4 regions of the Arthrobacter sp. SLBN-83 genome follow, and region 2 is predicted to be linked to each of the others. Evidence: riboswitches for the same ligand, from Rfam matches in the RefSeq annotation. Region 2 holds a riboswitch; each other region holds the start of a gene.

Region 1 (3,757 bases), 1.5 Mb from region 2:
CCCGGGGACCCAGACTCCTGCGGCGGCGAGCATGGTCCGCGCCTCGCTGAGCACCCGGTCCGGTGGCCCGTCCAGGAGCACGGCAGGTTCGGTTGACGAACCGGGCTGCAGGACCACGATCCGGTCCACCAGGTCCTTCCACACGGACACGCGGTGCTCCACCACCACCAGCGTGGCTCCGGTCTTGTCCAGGCAGCGCGCCACGGCGTCGCGGACCTCCAGCACGCCGTCCGGGTCCAGGTTGGCGGTGGGCTCGTCCAGCAGGATCAGCCCCGGGCGCATGGCCAGGATCCCAGCGAGCGCCAGGCGCTGCTTTTGCCCGCCGGACAAGGCCGACGTCGGGTGGTCCAGCGGGAGGTGGGACAGTCCGACGTCGGCAAGCGCCTCGTGCACGCGCGCCCAGATGGCCTCGCGGGGCACGGCGAGGTTCTCGGCGCCGAAGGCGACGTCGTCCCCCACCCGCGATAGGACCACCTGCGTCTCCGGGTCCTGCTGCATCAGCCCGGCGCGGCCGCGCTGGGACCTGGGCACGGCGCCGTCAACCAGCAGCGAACCGGACTCGTCGGCGTCGCCTGCCTCGCCGTCGTCGTCGATGTCTCCCAGCACGCCGGCCAGCGCATGCAGGAGCGTCGACTTTCCGGCGCCCGAGGGGCCAAGCAGCAGCACCCGCTCGCCGGGGGTGATGCCCAGGTCAAGGGCATGGACGGCAGGCTTGGCCCTGCCAGCGTGCCGCCAGCCCCAGCCGCGGGCGGTGACGGCGGCTGGGCGCACGGCGCCGGCTGCTCCCTGGGAGGGTGCCATCAGGAGAAGACTGGCTCCGTGGCAGCCTTGCGGGAGGCGAAGGAGCTCAGCACGCCAGTGCGGGCCAGGCCACGGGTGGCGAGCCAGGACAGGCCGCCGGCCAGGACCGCGCCGGAGATGGTGGTGAGGACGATGTAGGCGAACTTGTCCGCGCCCGAGTAGGCGATGTTCCAGCCCCACGGCGCAAACGAGTCGTTCAGGCCGCAGAAGAAGCCGGCCGCGGCGCCCGCCAACAGGGAGACGGGCAGGTTGAACTTCCGGTAAACGAAGACGGCGAAGATGATCTCCGCACCCAGGCCCTGGATGAACCCGGAGAACAGCACCGAGGCGCCGTACTGGGAGCCCATGAGCAGCTCGCCGGTGGCGGCCACGGTTTCGCAGAACAGGGCCGCGCCCGGCTTGCGGATGATGAGCATGCCCAGCACGCCCGGAATCATCCATCCGCCGGCCAGCAGCCCGGTGAGGGGTGGGTAGGCGGCGTTCATGGGGGCCGACAACGCTGCCGCGCCCTGGTCCCACGCCCAGAAGATGACGCCGCCGGCGATGGCCACCAGCGCGGCCACCACGATATCCACGACGCGCCAGGACCTGCTGGTGGTCTTCTTGATTGCTGCAGTGCTCATGTGATCCTCCTGGGAAACAGGAGGGGAAAGTGGACCCGGCTGACGGCCCGTTGCCGTGCAGCCGCGACACTTTGAGAACTCGACTCCCTTGCGCCGGTACTAACCGGATCAGGTTCGAGGGTCTGCGGCTGTCCGCACTCTCAGCGCCCACCTGCGGTGCCCGGCTTGTGCCAGGATGCCCGACGGCGGCGCTCCCCTGTCGTTTTTAGTGTTGCTTTTTGGTTTGGGTAAGGCTTTTGGTTGCCCTTCCGGGCGTGGTCCAGTTTACACCGGGCGGGGCTGCATTGAGGGCTGCCGGCGCCAATCGGACCGGATGTGACCGGCCGTGCGCGACGGCGTGGAGCATGGAGGCCGGCGCGCTTAGCTTTTATTAGTAATCATGCTTACTATGTAGTCTCCCGGGTTTCGAGGAGGACGGGCATGGGACTCACCATGGGCGGCCCTGCGTTCGTTCCCGTCAGCAGCGCGGCAGACCAAGGAGCCCCATGAGAATCCCGGAAACCAGAGGACCCGTCAGCAGCGCATTGTTCGAGGTCCTGGCGCAGGCTCCGGGCACCGCCGGGCCGGGCTTGGACGGGCTGTACTCCCTGGTGGCGCGGCAGCTGGCCGGCACCGGCGACATCATTGCCGACGAGGACATCCAACTCGCGCTGTTCTGCCTTTACGAACTCCATTACTCCGGCCTGGACGGCGTTTCGGACCACTGGGAGTGGGAGCCGTCGCTGATCAGGGTCCGCCGGCTGATCGAGGAACCGTTCGAAGCGGCACTGCGCGCTGCCGCGCACCAGGCCGCCGGGAACTTCGAACTGCCCGGCGGGGTTGCCATGACCAGCGACGCCGTTGCCGACGTCCTCTTCGGCCTGGCCGCCACGGACACTGGTCCCAGCGTGTCCCGCTACGTGGCCAGGAAAGCCACGCTGGACCAGCTCAAGGAGTTCCTGGTCCACAAATCCATGTACCAGCTGAAGGAAGCCGATCCGCACACCTGGGCCATTCCGCGGCTCAGCGGCCGCCCCAAGGCGGCCCTGGTGGAAATCCAGGCGGACGAATACGGCGGCGGGCGGCCTGAGCGGATGCACAGCGCGCTGTTCGCCCGGACCATGCGCGGTCTGGGCCTGGACGACAGCTACGGCGCCTACGTGGACGCCGTCCCCGCGATGTCCCTGGCCTCCGTCAACCTCATGTCGCTCTGCGGTTTGAACCGGCGGCTCCGCGGCGCCATCACCGGGCACCTGGCAATCTACGAAATGACGTCCTCCCAACCCAACCGCTTCTACGGCAACGGATTCCGCCGGCACGGCTTCGGCCCGGACGTCACGCACTACTTTGACGAGCACGTGGAGGCCGACGCCGTCCACGAACAGATCGCGGGACGCGACCTTGCCGGCGGCCTGGTGGAGGCTGAACCTCAACTGCTTGCCGACGTGCTGTTCGGGGCCACGGCCGTCATGGCCATCGACAGCCGCATTTCCGCCCACCTGATGTCGTCCTGGGAAGCTGGGCAGACGTCACTCCGGGCGGCGGCGTGACAGGCGCCGCCGCGGCAGGTGCGCCCGCGGTAAGGGAGGTGGGGCCCCACCTGGTCACTGACGCGGAGTACATCCTTCCCCTGCGCTGGACAGAGGACTCGGGCCTGGCAGAGCTGACGGACTACCTCCGCCACCTTGCGGGCTGGATCCCCGTCGCCGTGGTGGACGGCTCGGACCCCCACTTCTTTGACCGCCACCGTGCCGCGTTTCCCGCAGCGGTCCGCCACATCCGGCCGGACTGCATAGCCCTTGACGGGCGGGCCAGTAACGGCAAGGTTGCAGGCGTCATGGCCGGCCTGCGCACCTCAGGCGCGTCCTTCCTTGTCATCGCCGACGACGACGTCCGTTACACGCGCGAGGCCCTCACCGCCGTCGTCCATTACCTGAAGTCCGCTGACGTGGTGCGGCCGCAGAACTACTTCGTGCCCCTCCCCTGGCACGGCCGGTGGGATACGGCCCGGACCTTGGTCAACCGCGCCTGGTCTGCCGACTACCCGGGAACGCTCGGTGTGCGCCGCGACGCGCTGCTGGCCACCGGCGGCTATGCGGGTGTCCTGTTCGAAAACCTTGAGCTCATCAGGACCATCAAGGCCGCCGGCGGGAGGGAGCGGATCCTTCCGGACCTGTTCGTGGCCCGCAGGCCGCCCACTGCCCGGCACTTCCTGCGCCAGCGCGTGCGCCAGGCCTACGACGGCTTCGCGCAGCCGCGACGGCTGGCCGCCGAGCTCGCCCTGCTGCCGGCAGCGGCAGCAGGATTTTTCCTTCCAGGCCAGGTGCGGGGAATGGCCCTGGGCGGACTCTCCG
Region 2 (3,757 bases):
GGCGACGGTGGCGGCCAGGGAGGCCTGGTCCTCGAACAGCAGGGCCGTGTGGAACAGGCCCGCCTCTCCCCTGCCGGGAAGGTGCAGCCCGGGCGCCGGTGCCAGGTGGACCAAAGGGGTGCCGAGGCGGCCAAGGTAAAGCCCGCCGTCCTGCTCAGACACCACCTCAAGCCCCAGGGCGCGCTGGTAATAGTCGGTCATGAGCTTCATGTCGCCCACCTTGAGCATCACGGTACCCATGGCGAGGTCGGCAGGAAGAAGATCCTGGCTGCTGGCTGCTGCGGTCATTGAAGGCTCCTTGTGTTGGAGGCCGTCCCGATGGCGGCCTGTCACATAGTAAAATTACTTGAAGCTTCAATTTATTCCAAGTTTCTGGTGCCTCCGCTCAGCGGACGATGCGACCGCCCAACACTACGTGTTCCAGGTCCTTGATAGTTTCCGCTGCGGCCCGCGGGTCTTCCCGGCACACCACCACGTCGGCCCGTGCCCCTTCCGCCAGGCTGTCCGCCCCCAGCCAGGCGCGGGCTGCCCAGCAGGCGGCGTCCAGTGCTGCTGTCATCGGCAGGCCGGCCTGGTGCAGGGACAGGATCTCGTCTGCGATCCTGCCGTGCCGGATCGTGCTGCCGGCATCGGTACCGGCAAAGATGCGGACGCCAGCCCCATAGGCCTCCGCCACCCGTTCCAGCCTGCGTTCCCAAAGTGCACGCATGTGTGCAGCGTAGCGGGGGAATTTCGCGTCCGCTTGGGCGGCGATGTCCGGAAAGGTGGCGATGTTGATGAGAGTGGGCACAATTGGCACTCCCTGTTCAGCGAACCGGGGCAGGTGGCGGGGCAGCAGGCCCGTGGCATGTTCAATGCAATCGATGCCGGCATCCAGCATCTGGTCCAGGGTGTCCTCGGCGAAGCAGTGCGCCGTTACCCGGGCACCTTCCTCATGGGCTGCCTGGATGGCGTCACGGACGACGGCGGCAGGAAAGGAAGGCGCCAGGTCACCGGCGCCGCGGTCAATCCAGTCCCCCACCAGCTTGACCCAGCCGTCGCCGTCGCGCGCCTGCTTGCGGACCGCCTCCACAAGGCCTTCCGGCTCCACCTCCTCAGCGAAGCCGCGCAAATAGCGGCGCGTCCGCGCCACATGGCGCCCGGCACGGATCAGCACGGGGAAGTCCCGGCCGCCCTGCATCCAGCGGGTATCGGCCGGCGAGCCGGCGTCGCGGACCAGCAGGGTTCCTGCGTTGAGGTCGGCCAGGGCCTGGTCCTCAGCCGTTGCGGCGTCAACGGGGCCGCCCGGGCCCAGCCCGATGTGGCAGTGGGCGTCAACGAACCCGGGCAGTACCCAGCCGTCAAGGACCCTCACGGGCTCCGTCGCGGGCCGGGTGAAGGTGAGGGTCCCGTCCACGGACCAAAGCCCGTACCTAACGCTGTCCGGTCCAGTCAGGACGGGTCCGCTGAATTCAATGATTTCCGGCATCAGGACTTCCTTTCGCTGCCCGGACAGGCTAGCACCGGGGAATGTGACAAGGCAGTTCCAGGGGCCTGTGGTAGCTTCGTTCCTGACCACACGGGTGCCCTTGCAGGGGCTGAGATCGGGCTGACGCGGCCTGCGACCGTTGAACCTGTCCGGGTAATGCCGGCGAAGGAAGTGAGTATTCCCTTGAGTACACAAAACACCCAGTTGAACCCTGCCCAAATCCAGGCCGAAGCAGCGGCAGACGATGGGTCAACCCTCCAGGTGACCCAATCCTTGAAGTCGCATTCGCTGGCCTTCATTGAAGATGCCGGCGCCGGGATCCGGGTGCCGGTAACGGAAATATCCCTTGAGCCGTCCCCCAACGGCCGGCCCAACGAACCGTTCCGGACCTACCGGACGGCGGGACCCGGCAGCGACCCCGTCCGCGGCCTTCAGCCTTTCCGTGCAGAGTGGATTGAGGCGCGCGGGGACACCGAGGCGTACACGGGCAGGGAGCGCAACCTGCTCGACGACGGCCGCTCGGCTGTCCGCCGCGGTGCCGCCTCTTCAGAGTGGCAGGGCGGGCAGCCGGTGCCCCGCCGCGCCGTCGACGGCCGCACAGTGACGCAGATGTACTACGCCCGGCAGGGAATCATCACCCAGGAAATGCGCTTCGTGGCGCTGCGCGAAAACTGCGACGTGGAGCTGGTGCGGAGTGAGCTCGCGGCGGGCCGGGCGATCATCCCCAGCAACATCAACCACCCTGAGTCCGAGCCGATGATCATCGGCAAGGCCTTCCTGGTGAAGATCAACGCCAACATCGGCAACTCCGCAGTCACCAGCTCCATCGCAGAGGAGGTGGACAAGCTGCAGTGGGCCACCCAGTGGGGCGCGGACACCGTCATGGACCTGTCCACCGGTGACGACATCCACACCACCAGGGAATGGATCATCCGCAACTCCCCCGTCCCGATCGGCACCGTGCCCATCTACCAGGCACTGGAAAAGGTCAACGGCGAGGCCAACGCCCTGACCTGGGAAATCTTCCGGGACACGGTGATCGAGCAGTGTGAACAGGGTGTGGACTACATGACCATCCACGCCGGCGTGCTGCTGCGCTACGTCCCGCTGACTGCCAACCGGGTGACGGGCATTGTCTCGCGCGGCGGTTCCATCATGGCCGGTTGGTGCCTGGCCCACCACCAGGAGAACTTCCTGTACACCCACTTCGATGAACTGTGCGAAATCTTCGCCAAGTACGACGTCTCCTTCTCCCTGGGTGACGGCCTCCGCCCCGGTTCGACGGCGGACGCCAACGACGCGGCCCAGTTCGCGGAGCTGGACACGCTCGCCGAACTGACGCAGCGCGCCTGGGAGTACGACGTGCAGGTAATGGTGGAAGGGCCGGGCCACGTGCCGTTCCATCTGGTCCGTGAGAACGTGGAACGGCAGCAGGAGCTGTGCAAGGGCGCCCCGTTCTATACCCTGGGGCCGCTGGTGACTGACGTTGCCCCGGGCTATGACCACATCACCTCGGCCATCGGCGCCACCGAGATTGCCCGGTACGGGACCGCGATGCTCTGCTACGTCACCCCGAAGGAACATCTGGGCCTGCCCAACAAGGACGACGTGAAGACCGGCGTGATCACCTACAAAATCGCCGCGCATGCGGCAGACCTCGCCAAGGGCCACCCGGGGGCGCACGAACGGGACGACGCACTGTCCAAGGCCCGCTTCGAGTTCCGCTGGCGGGACCAGTTCGCGCTGTCGCTGGATCCCGTCACCGCCGAGGCCTTCCACGACGAGACCCTGCCGGCGGAGCCTGCCAAGACGGCGCACTTCTGTTCCATGTGCGGGCCGAAGTTCTGTTCCATGCGGATCAGCCAGGACATTCGTGACGATTTCGGCTCAGCGGAAGCCCAGGCTGCGCTTGCCAGCGTGACGTCGGGGATGCGGGAAAAGAGCGAGGAGTTCCTGGCTGCGGGCGGCAGGGTGTACCTGCCGGAGCTGCGGGTGCCCGCGGAAAACTGACCGGCCACGGCGCCGGATGCCAGTCTCGCCCGGGTCAGGACGCCCGGGCCGGCTGGCTCCGGCTGACCTGCCGGATGAACTGGCGGATGGCCCGGTCCCCTTCCGGGGAGTCCTGGGGCCGGTGCCCTCCCGCTGCAACGTGGTGCAGGGCGCCGGTCTCGCGGAGGTATCCGGCAATCTCCTCATACAGCGGTTCCCAGCCGCCGGTGAGGACCAGCGTGGGCACGCCGGGAACGATATGCAGCGGCGCCTCCCATGACGGCGACTGGAGACGGAGTC
Region 3 (3,757 bases), 280 kb from region 2:
GCGACGTCTTCAACGAGGACTTCTCCAAGCTCATCGTTTCCGGCGAGGAGGCCTGGGACACCATCGAGGCCTACGTGACCTACGTGGCGCCCGATCTGGTGGGCCGGCTCGAGAAGTGGACCAAGGACCAGGACATCTTCTCCGCCTGGCGCGTCGACGAGCAGATCCACAAGGCCCTCGAACGGAAGGTCTTCCTGCCCTCCGGCGGCTCCCTGGTGATCGACCGCACCGAGGCCATGACCGTGGTGGACGTCAATACCGGCAAGTTCACCGGCAGCGGCGGCAACCTCGAGGAAACCGTCACCAAGAACAACCTCGAAGCTGCCGAGGAAGTGGTGCGCCAGCTGCGGCTGCGCGATATCGGCGGCATTATCGTGATCGACTTCATTGACATGGTGCTCGAATCCAACCGCGACCTGGTACTGCGCCGCCTGGTCGAATGCCTGGGCCGCGACCGCACCAAGCACCAGGTTGCCGAAGTGACCTCCCTCGGCCTGGTCCAGATGACCCGCAAGCGCATGGGCACCGGGCTGCTGGAAGTCTTCGGCGAACAGTGCGAGGCCTGCGCCGGCCGCGGCGTGGTGACCCACGACGATCCCGTGGAGCACCGCCGCGCCAACGTCGTTGCCGCCGAGCACCACCACGTCCAGCGCAGCGACAACCGGCCCGAAGCCCGGCCGGAAGCCCACCGCACCGAAGGCCAGCGAACTGACAACAACCAGCCCGGCGCACGTTCGGAACGCAAGCGGCGGCGCGGACGCGGCGGCCAGCAGCCCGAAGCCGCGCCGGTGCCTGCCGTCCAGGTCCACACCGTCCACCCGGAGCCTACGGACGCCGAGCGGCATGCCAAGGCAGAAGCCACCCGGCTTGCCCTGGCAAACATCGCCGCTGCTGCCCACGCTGCGCACCTGCACGACGACGAGGTGGCGGCAACCCGGCAGGTGCCCGCAGCCCCGCCTGCGCCCGCTCCGGCAGAGGAGAAGCACGACGCCGATGCCCCCACGCGTCCCGCAGCTGTCCTGACGTTCGGCGGCGAGGAAGTCCCGCTTCCGTTCGTGGAGCACGCGGAGGAGCAGCAGCCCAAGCCGGCCCTCACCCTGGACCGGTTGGCTGAAGCATTCGCCCACCTCGGCCAGCCGGCGTCGTCCATTGAGGACGCTCCAGCCAAGACCGTCGAGGCGCCGGAGGCAGCGGAACAGCCGGCAACGGAACAGCCCGCGCCGGAAGGGCAAGCCGAAACCGGGGGAGCGGAAGCCCGCCCCGCAGTGGAAGCTCCAGCCGAAAAGGACTATTCGGACCACACGCTGGAACAGTCCCGGCAGCGCAGGCCGCGGCGCCACCGCGGCGCCAGCCGTGCCCAGGGTGCCGCGAACCAGACCGCTGTCCAGCACCACGAAAACGTCCAGGCCACTGCCGGAGGCCATTCGCACGCAGCCAAGGCCCCGGAAACGGACAAGGCACAGGCCACCGCGGAACAGGGCAAGGCGGCAGAGGAACCCATCATCCTCGGCGTCGGCGTTCCGGCCTCGGAGCTGTAAGCCGGAGGCCAGGACAGGCAGCAGCTTAGGAACATCCAGAAGTCCCCGTTTTGAGGACGTTTCCCCCATGTATTTCAAGGGGAAACGTCCACAGGGCGGGGATTCTTATATGCGGCAGCCCGGTCTCCGCTGCAGGAGGTGCTGTCACCTTTCCTGCGGACAGGCCCCAGCCGCTAGGCTGGAAACCGACACGGGGTGCCGCGCACAGGCCGGCTGAGATCCAGACCCGTTGAACCTGTCCGGCTAGTACCGGCGAAGGGATGTCTCTTGTCTTCCACCCTTTCCATGCCCCTGCCAACTGCATCCGATGCATCCGCCGCGTTGCCCGCAGGCCGGGACGTTCCGCGCGTCCTCTCCATTGCGGGCTCGGACCCGTCAGGCGGCGCAGGCATCCAGGCAGATCTGAAAAGCATCGCTGCGCACGGGGGCTATGGCATGGCCGCCATCACCGCCCTCACGGCCCAGAACACGCAGGGCGTACAGGCTGTGCATGTTCCTCCGGCCGCCTTCCTGGCCCAGCAGTTGGATGCGGTCAGTGACGACATCAGCATCGACGCCGTCAAGATCGGCATGCTGGGTGACCGGGAAGTGATCCGCACTGTGCGCGGGTGGCTCGAAAAGGTGCGTCCCGCCGTCGTGGTTCTTGACCCGGTGATGGTGGCCACCAGCGGTGACCGGCTGCTGCAGGAGTCGGCGGAAGCCGCGCTGCGGGAACTGCTGCCCCTCGCCCATCTCATCACCCCCAACCTGCCCGAACTGGCCATGCTGGTGGGCGCGGCCCCCGCCGGGGACTGGGACGAGGCACTGGCCCAGGGCCGGCGCCTGGCCAATGCCACCGGGGCAACCGTGCTGGTCAAGGGCGGGCACCTGGCAGGGGAGTACTGCCCGGACGCGCTGGTCAACACCGCGGGCCTGCTGGGACAGGATGTTGTGGAAGTCCCGGGCCACCGGATCGCCACCCGCAACAGCCACGGCACCGGCTGCTCCCTTTCCTCTGCCATGGCAACGGTGCAGGCCCGCCTGGGCGATTGGGAAGCGTCACTGCGGACGGTCAAGCCCTGGCTGGCCGGTGCCCTTGAGAACTCGGGCCTGCTGGAGGTGGGCCAGGGGAACGGACCCGTGCACCACTTCCACCACCTGCGGCCGGCACTGCAGGAAGGCGGCTTCGCGGCCAGGCTGTGGGCGGAAGCCCAGCAGGACCTCGACGATATCTATGCGCTGGACTTCATCCGCGGCCTGGCCGCCGGAGACCTGGCCGAGAAGGACTTTGCCTACTATCTGGCCCAGGACGCCCTGTACCTCAACGGTTACTCCCGCGTGCTGGCCCGCACCAGCGCCCTGGCCCCCTCTGAGGCCGAACAGCTGTTCTGGGCAGGATCGGCCCAGCATTGCCTGGAAGTGGAAACGGAACTCCACCGCTCCTGGCTCAGCACCCGGCCCGCCCAGCGCGGACTTGGCCCCGTCACGAAGGCCTACGTGGACCACCTCACCGCAGCTTCGGCGTCGGGCTCTTACGCAGTCCTCGCTGCCGCCGTCCTGCCCTGCTTCTGGCTCTATGCCGAGGTGGGGGAGAAGCTGCACGCGCAGTTCCTTGCCGCCGGCGAGCCGGACGGGCATGCCTACGCTGCCTGGCTCCGCACCTATGCCGACGAGGCTTTCGCCGAGGCCACCCGCCGGGCTATTGCCATCGTGGATGAAGCGGGGCGGAAAGCCTCCGATCATGAAAGGGCAGCGATGGTCACCGCGTTCAAGCAGTCCTGCCGCCTGGAAGTGGAATTCTTCGACGCGCCGAGGCTGCATTCCTGACGGCTGCCGGCAGCGCCGCCGCTATGATGGAGGAGCATGGTTGCGGTGCTGCCCGCCGGGTTTGTGGTTACTACCACAGCCGGGCCGCCGGAACCAGCCTCATTTGCGGCCGTGGACGGATTTAGCGTATTCTGGATCTTCGGTGCTTACGCCAACACTTGGGTTATGACCCTGGAGCAATTCGCTGTGCATAACAAGCGGACTTCTCCACCGGGACGGCTCACGGATTTCCCCGGGAAATCCACGGCGTTGAGGCACAGCGGGAACCCAGCCAATTTCTGAGCCGGGTGCCGCACGCAAATTTTGTAATAAACGTCGAGAGAAGTGAGTTCCCAAGTGGTGTACGCGATTGTCCGCGCAGGCGGCCGCCAAGAGAAGGTTTCCGTTGGAGACTTCGTTACCCTGAACCGCGT
Region 4 (3,757 bases), 380 kb from region 2:
GGTCACTGCGGGTTCTGCGATCTGGATAATCCCGGAGCTGCCGTTACCGTTCTTCCCATTGCTGTTGCCATTTTTCCCGTTGCTGCCGTTGCCGTTCTGCGGCTTGGACCCGGAGATCACGATCGCGTCGAACTCCTGCCCGATGTGGTTCAGCAACAGCGCCGCCTCCACGGTGTCCAGGGCCAGGCGTTCCATCCTGGACGCCAGCTGGTCCGATCCCGCCATGATGCCCGGCAGCAGCGGCAGCGCTTCGCGTGCCCAGCCGGGAACATCGCCGCCGTTGCTCAGGGCCTCGCAGATGACCAAAACGAAGCGGTCCACCAAGCGCCGCAGCGGCGCGGTGGTGTGGGCATAGGCCGCGCCGATGGCGGACTGGATGCCATCCTCGGGGACGGTTCCGTCGAACGCGGTGTAGGACGCTCCCCGGAACAGCATGCCTGCCGAATGCATGATGGCCAACTGCCTCGGGTCGGTGGGATCCAGCGACCGCAGGTATTCGCCGTAGCTGACTTCGCCGTCCCACGGCCTGCCGAGCACCTCGGTCTGCAGCCGGAAATGCCTCAGGGACCGTTCGTCCGGCGCGGGCATGGTGCGCAGGATGCCCACTTTGCCCTCGAGCATGAGCTCAGCCGCCGCCATCCCGGTCATCAGCGAAATTTGAGCGTTCCAGTCCTCCACCGGAAGCTGTGGAACCGCGTCAATCCGGTAGCCGCCGTCGGGCAGTTGGACGATCTCCTGTTCGGGCATGTTGAGGCTGGCGCCTTCACGGGCCCGCTCCAATGCCACCCGCTTCAGGCCCACCTCACGGAGCAGGTGGAGTACGGGGGAGGCCGTCCCGGCGTCGAGGTCTGCCTGGGCGCCCTTGTAGCTGAGCTTGTCACGGCTGCGGACCCGGGCCCGACGGACGCCTACTGTCAGGACGGTTGCTTCGCCGTCGAGCGTGAAGTCCCAGACGAAGGCAGAGCACTCCTGGCCGGGCAGGAGGCTTCCGGCCCCTTCGCTGATGACCTCCGGGTGCAGCGGGATCCGGCCGTCCGGGGCGTAAAACGTCTGTCCGCGCCGCCGCGTCTCGGCGTCCAGGGGACCTCCCGGCGTAACGAAGGCCGGAACATCGGCGATCGCATACATCACGCGGTAGCCGTCCCCGTCCGCCTCGATGAACACTGCCTGGTCCAGGTCCGTGGAGGACGCCGGATCGATGGTGACGAACTCGACGGCGGTCAGGTCGTAGGACGGAAGCTGCAGCGCGGCCACGGCAGCCAGGGCGTCGTCCACGGCTTCGGCGGGATAGGGACCCGGAAGTTCAAGTTCCGTCCGCAGCAGGCCCAGCGCCTCTTCCAAGGCGTTCTTATGGTCGTGGACGTTGGGGGCCAGCCGATGATGTGACACAAAATTCAGCGTAGCCCCAAGTTCCGCGATTAAGCAGGCTCAGGAGCCGGCGGCGTCCAGCGCGTCGAGGAGGGAGGCAGCAGCGGCGGCGGGATCAGGAGCTTCCGTGATGGCGCGGACCACCACGATCCTGCGCGCGCCCGCCTCCACCACTTGGTGGACGTTGCCGTGGTCGATGCCGCCAATGGCAAACCAGGGCACGGGATCCGCAGCCCGCCGGGACGCCTCCGCTGCGTACTTCACCAGGTCGGGACCGACGGCGGCCCTGCCGGGTTTGGTGGGCGTGGCCCAGACAGGACCTACGCAGAAGTAGTCCAGGCCGGAGGGGCCGGCGGTTGCGGCCAGGGCGGCATCCACCTGTTCGGCCGTGTGGCTGGAAAGTCCGATGGCGGCGTTCCCGTTGACCAGCGTGCGTGCTGCCCCCAGCGGCAGGTCCTTCTGGCCGATGTGGAAAACAGGGGCCCCGGAAAGCACGGCGATGTCGGCGCGGTCATTGACCGCCCACAGCTTGCCGTGCCGTACCGCCACTTCCTTCAGCACCGCCAAAAGGTCCAGTTCCTCGGCGGCCTCGATGTTCTTGTCCCGCAACTGGATGATGTCCACGCCGCCGGCAAAGGCCGCGTCCACAAACTCCGCAAAGTCGCCGCGGTCCCGCCGCGCATCGGTGCAGAGATACAGGCGGGCAGCCTTGAGGGCCTCGCTGTCCCGGGCGTTGACAACCTCGGCATTGGCAACTCCGCCGGCCGGAGCGTGGGAACCTGAGGGAAAGGATGGGGTGGTCGCATTCATGCCTGCAAGCCTAATTCCTCTAAACTGGGGAGGTACTGCGGGAGCCCGCGGCAGCTGTCACAAAGCGCCGGGCTGAGAGGGCGTCAGAGCCGACCGCTTGACCTGATCCGGTTAATGCCGGCGTAGGGAAGGAACCAGATGCGTACCCCCGGCACTACCCATCCCGCTTCCGTTGATGCGTCCATCCATTCCACCCTTCCGTCAACAATACGTGCCGACGTCGCCGTCATTGGCGGGGGAGTGGTGGGGCACGGCATCGCCTGGGAAGTGCAGCGTTCCGGACGCTCCGTCGTCCTCATAGACGACGCCCCCGGTTCGGGCGCCAGCTGGGCCGCCGCCGGAATGTTGGCCCCCGTGAGCGAACTGCACTACCAGGAGGAAGACCTCCTGGAACTCATGCTGGAAGCATCGTCGCGATGGCCGGCGTTCGCTGCCGGTGTCGCCGATGCATCGGGCGCAGATTCCGGATACCTTACGACGCCGACTCTCGCCGTAGGTGCCGACGCCGCAGACCGCCGTGCGCTGATGGACCTGCGCACGGTCCAGCTGGCCAACGGCCTGGCAGTGGAGCCCCTGACTGTGCGGGAGGCGCGCAAACGCGAACCCCTCCTCAGCCCAGCCATCGCCTGCGCCCTGGACACCCCCGCGGACCACCAGGTGGATCCCCGCCGGCTAGTGGCGGCCCTGCGGCTGGCCCTGGCCCGCGCCACAGAGGAGTTGCCGGGCCTGGCTGTGGCCGGGGCGGTGGACGGGTACGCAGTGCCGGACCGGGCAGCCGGGCTGTTGTGGGACGGCGGAACGGTGGCCGGCGTAAGGCTCGCCGGTGGCGGCACCGTCCTGGCAACGGAAACCGTGGTGGCCAACGGCCTGCAGTCAGGTGCGCTCGCAGACCTGCCCCCCGGCCTCGAACTGCCGCTGCGGCCCGTGCACGGGGACATCCTCCGGCTGGCAGTGCCCCGCCACCTCCAGCCCCTGGTGACCGCGACGGTGCGGGGACTGGTCCACGGAGTTCCGGTGTACATCGTGCCGCGGCAGGACGGGACCGTGGTGATCGGAGCCACCCAGCGCGAGGACGCCCTGTCCGATGCCGTCAGTGCCGGCGGCGTCTATCAGTTGCTGCGCGATGCCCAGGCCCTGGTGCCCGCCGTCGCCGAACTCGAACTCCTGGAGTCCACCGCCCGGGCCCGCCCCGGAACCCCGGACAACGCGCCGCTGCTGGGACGGGTGCCGGTGGGCCCGGCCCCAGGGGGTGAAGGGTCGGGAGCGGAAGCGCGCCACGTCCCGGGGCTCATCATCGCCACGGGTTTCTTCCGCCACGGCGTCCTGCTTACCCCCGCCGCAGCAGCCATCTGCACGGAGCTGCTGGACGGAAGAACCGACCCCCGTTGGGCGCCCTTCAGCCCGGAACGGTTCTCCAAGCCGGCAACGGCCACCCAACGCACCGACATCAAGGAGACAGCGTGAACATCACCCTCAACGGAAACCCGCACACGGTGGCGGACGGCGCCTCCATCACCATGCTCGTCAGCGAGGTCACCGGGCGTCCGCTGGCTGACAACGGGCAGGCGACGGACGGCGG

The links. A riboswitch is a leader RNA that binds a small molecule or an ion and turns the genes downstream of it on or off. The one in region 2 is predicted to bind thiamine pyrophosphate.
Region 1: another riboswitch for thiamine pyrophosphate. It lies ahead of FBY30_RS07780 (ECF transporter S component); the one in region 2 lies ahead of thiC (phosphomethylpyrimidine synthase ThiC).
Region 3: another riboswitch for thiamine pyrophosphate. It lies ahead of thiD (bifunctional hydroxymethylpyrimidine kinase/phosphomethylpyrimidine kinase); the one in region 2 lies ahead of thiC (phosphomethylpyrimidine synthase ThiC).
Region 4: another riboswitch for thiamine pyrophosphate. It lies ahead of thiO (glycine oxidase ThiO); the one in region 2 lies ahead of thiC (phosphomethylpyrimidine synthase ThiC).

Annotation. Positions count from the first base shown of each region.
Region 1 covers NZ_VFMX01000001.1:1,705,497-1,709,253, reverse strand. The annotation lists gene FBY30_RS07785 (ABC transporter ATP-binding protein) at 1-801, opposite strand, end outside; gene FBY30_RS07780 (ECF transporter S component) at 801-1,424, opposite strand; TPP riboswitch at 1,492-1,632, opposite strand; gene FBY30_RS07775 (iron-containing redox enzyme family protein) at 1,910-2,953, shown strand; gene FBY30_RS07770 (glycosyltransferase) at 2,950-3,757, shown strand, end outside.
Region 2 covers NZ_VFMX01000001.1:3,160,865-3,164,621, reverse strand. The annotation lists gene FBY30_RS14735 (VOC family protein) at 1-288, opposite strand, end outside; gene FBY30_RS14730 (amidohydrolase family protein) at 386-1,468, opposite strand; TPP riboswitch at 1,549-1,656, shown strand; gene thiC (phosphomethylpyrimidine synthase ThiC) at 1,652-3,478, shown strand; gene FBY30_RS14720 (alpha/beta hydrolase) at 3,513-3,757, opposite strand, start outside.
Region 3 covers NZ_VFMX01000001.1:3,438,980-3,442,736, forward strand. The annotation lists gene FBY30_RS16100 (Rne/Rng family ribonuclease) at 1-1,538, shown strand, start outside; TPP riboswitch at 1,720-1,816, shown strand; gene thiD (bifunctional hydroxymethylpyrimidine kinase/phosphomethylpyrimidine kinase) at 1,824-3,344, shown strand; gene rplU (50S ribosomal protein L21) at 3,681-3,757, shown strand, end outside.
Region 4 covers NZ_VFMX01000001.1:2,783,943-2,787,699, forward strand. The annotation lists gene FBY30_RS12980 (RNB domain-containing ribonuclease) at 1-1,389, opposite strand, end outside; gene thiE (thiamine phosphate synthase) at 1,429-2,178, opposite strand; TPP riboswitch at 2,206-2,324, shown strand; gene thiO (glycine oxidase ThiO) at 2,317-3,642, shown strand; gene thiS (sulfur carrier protein ThiS) at 3,639-3,757, shown strand, end outside.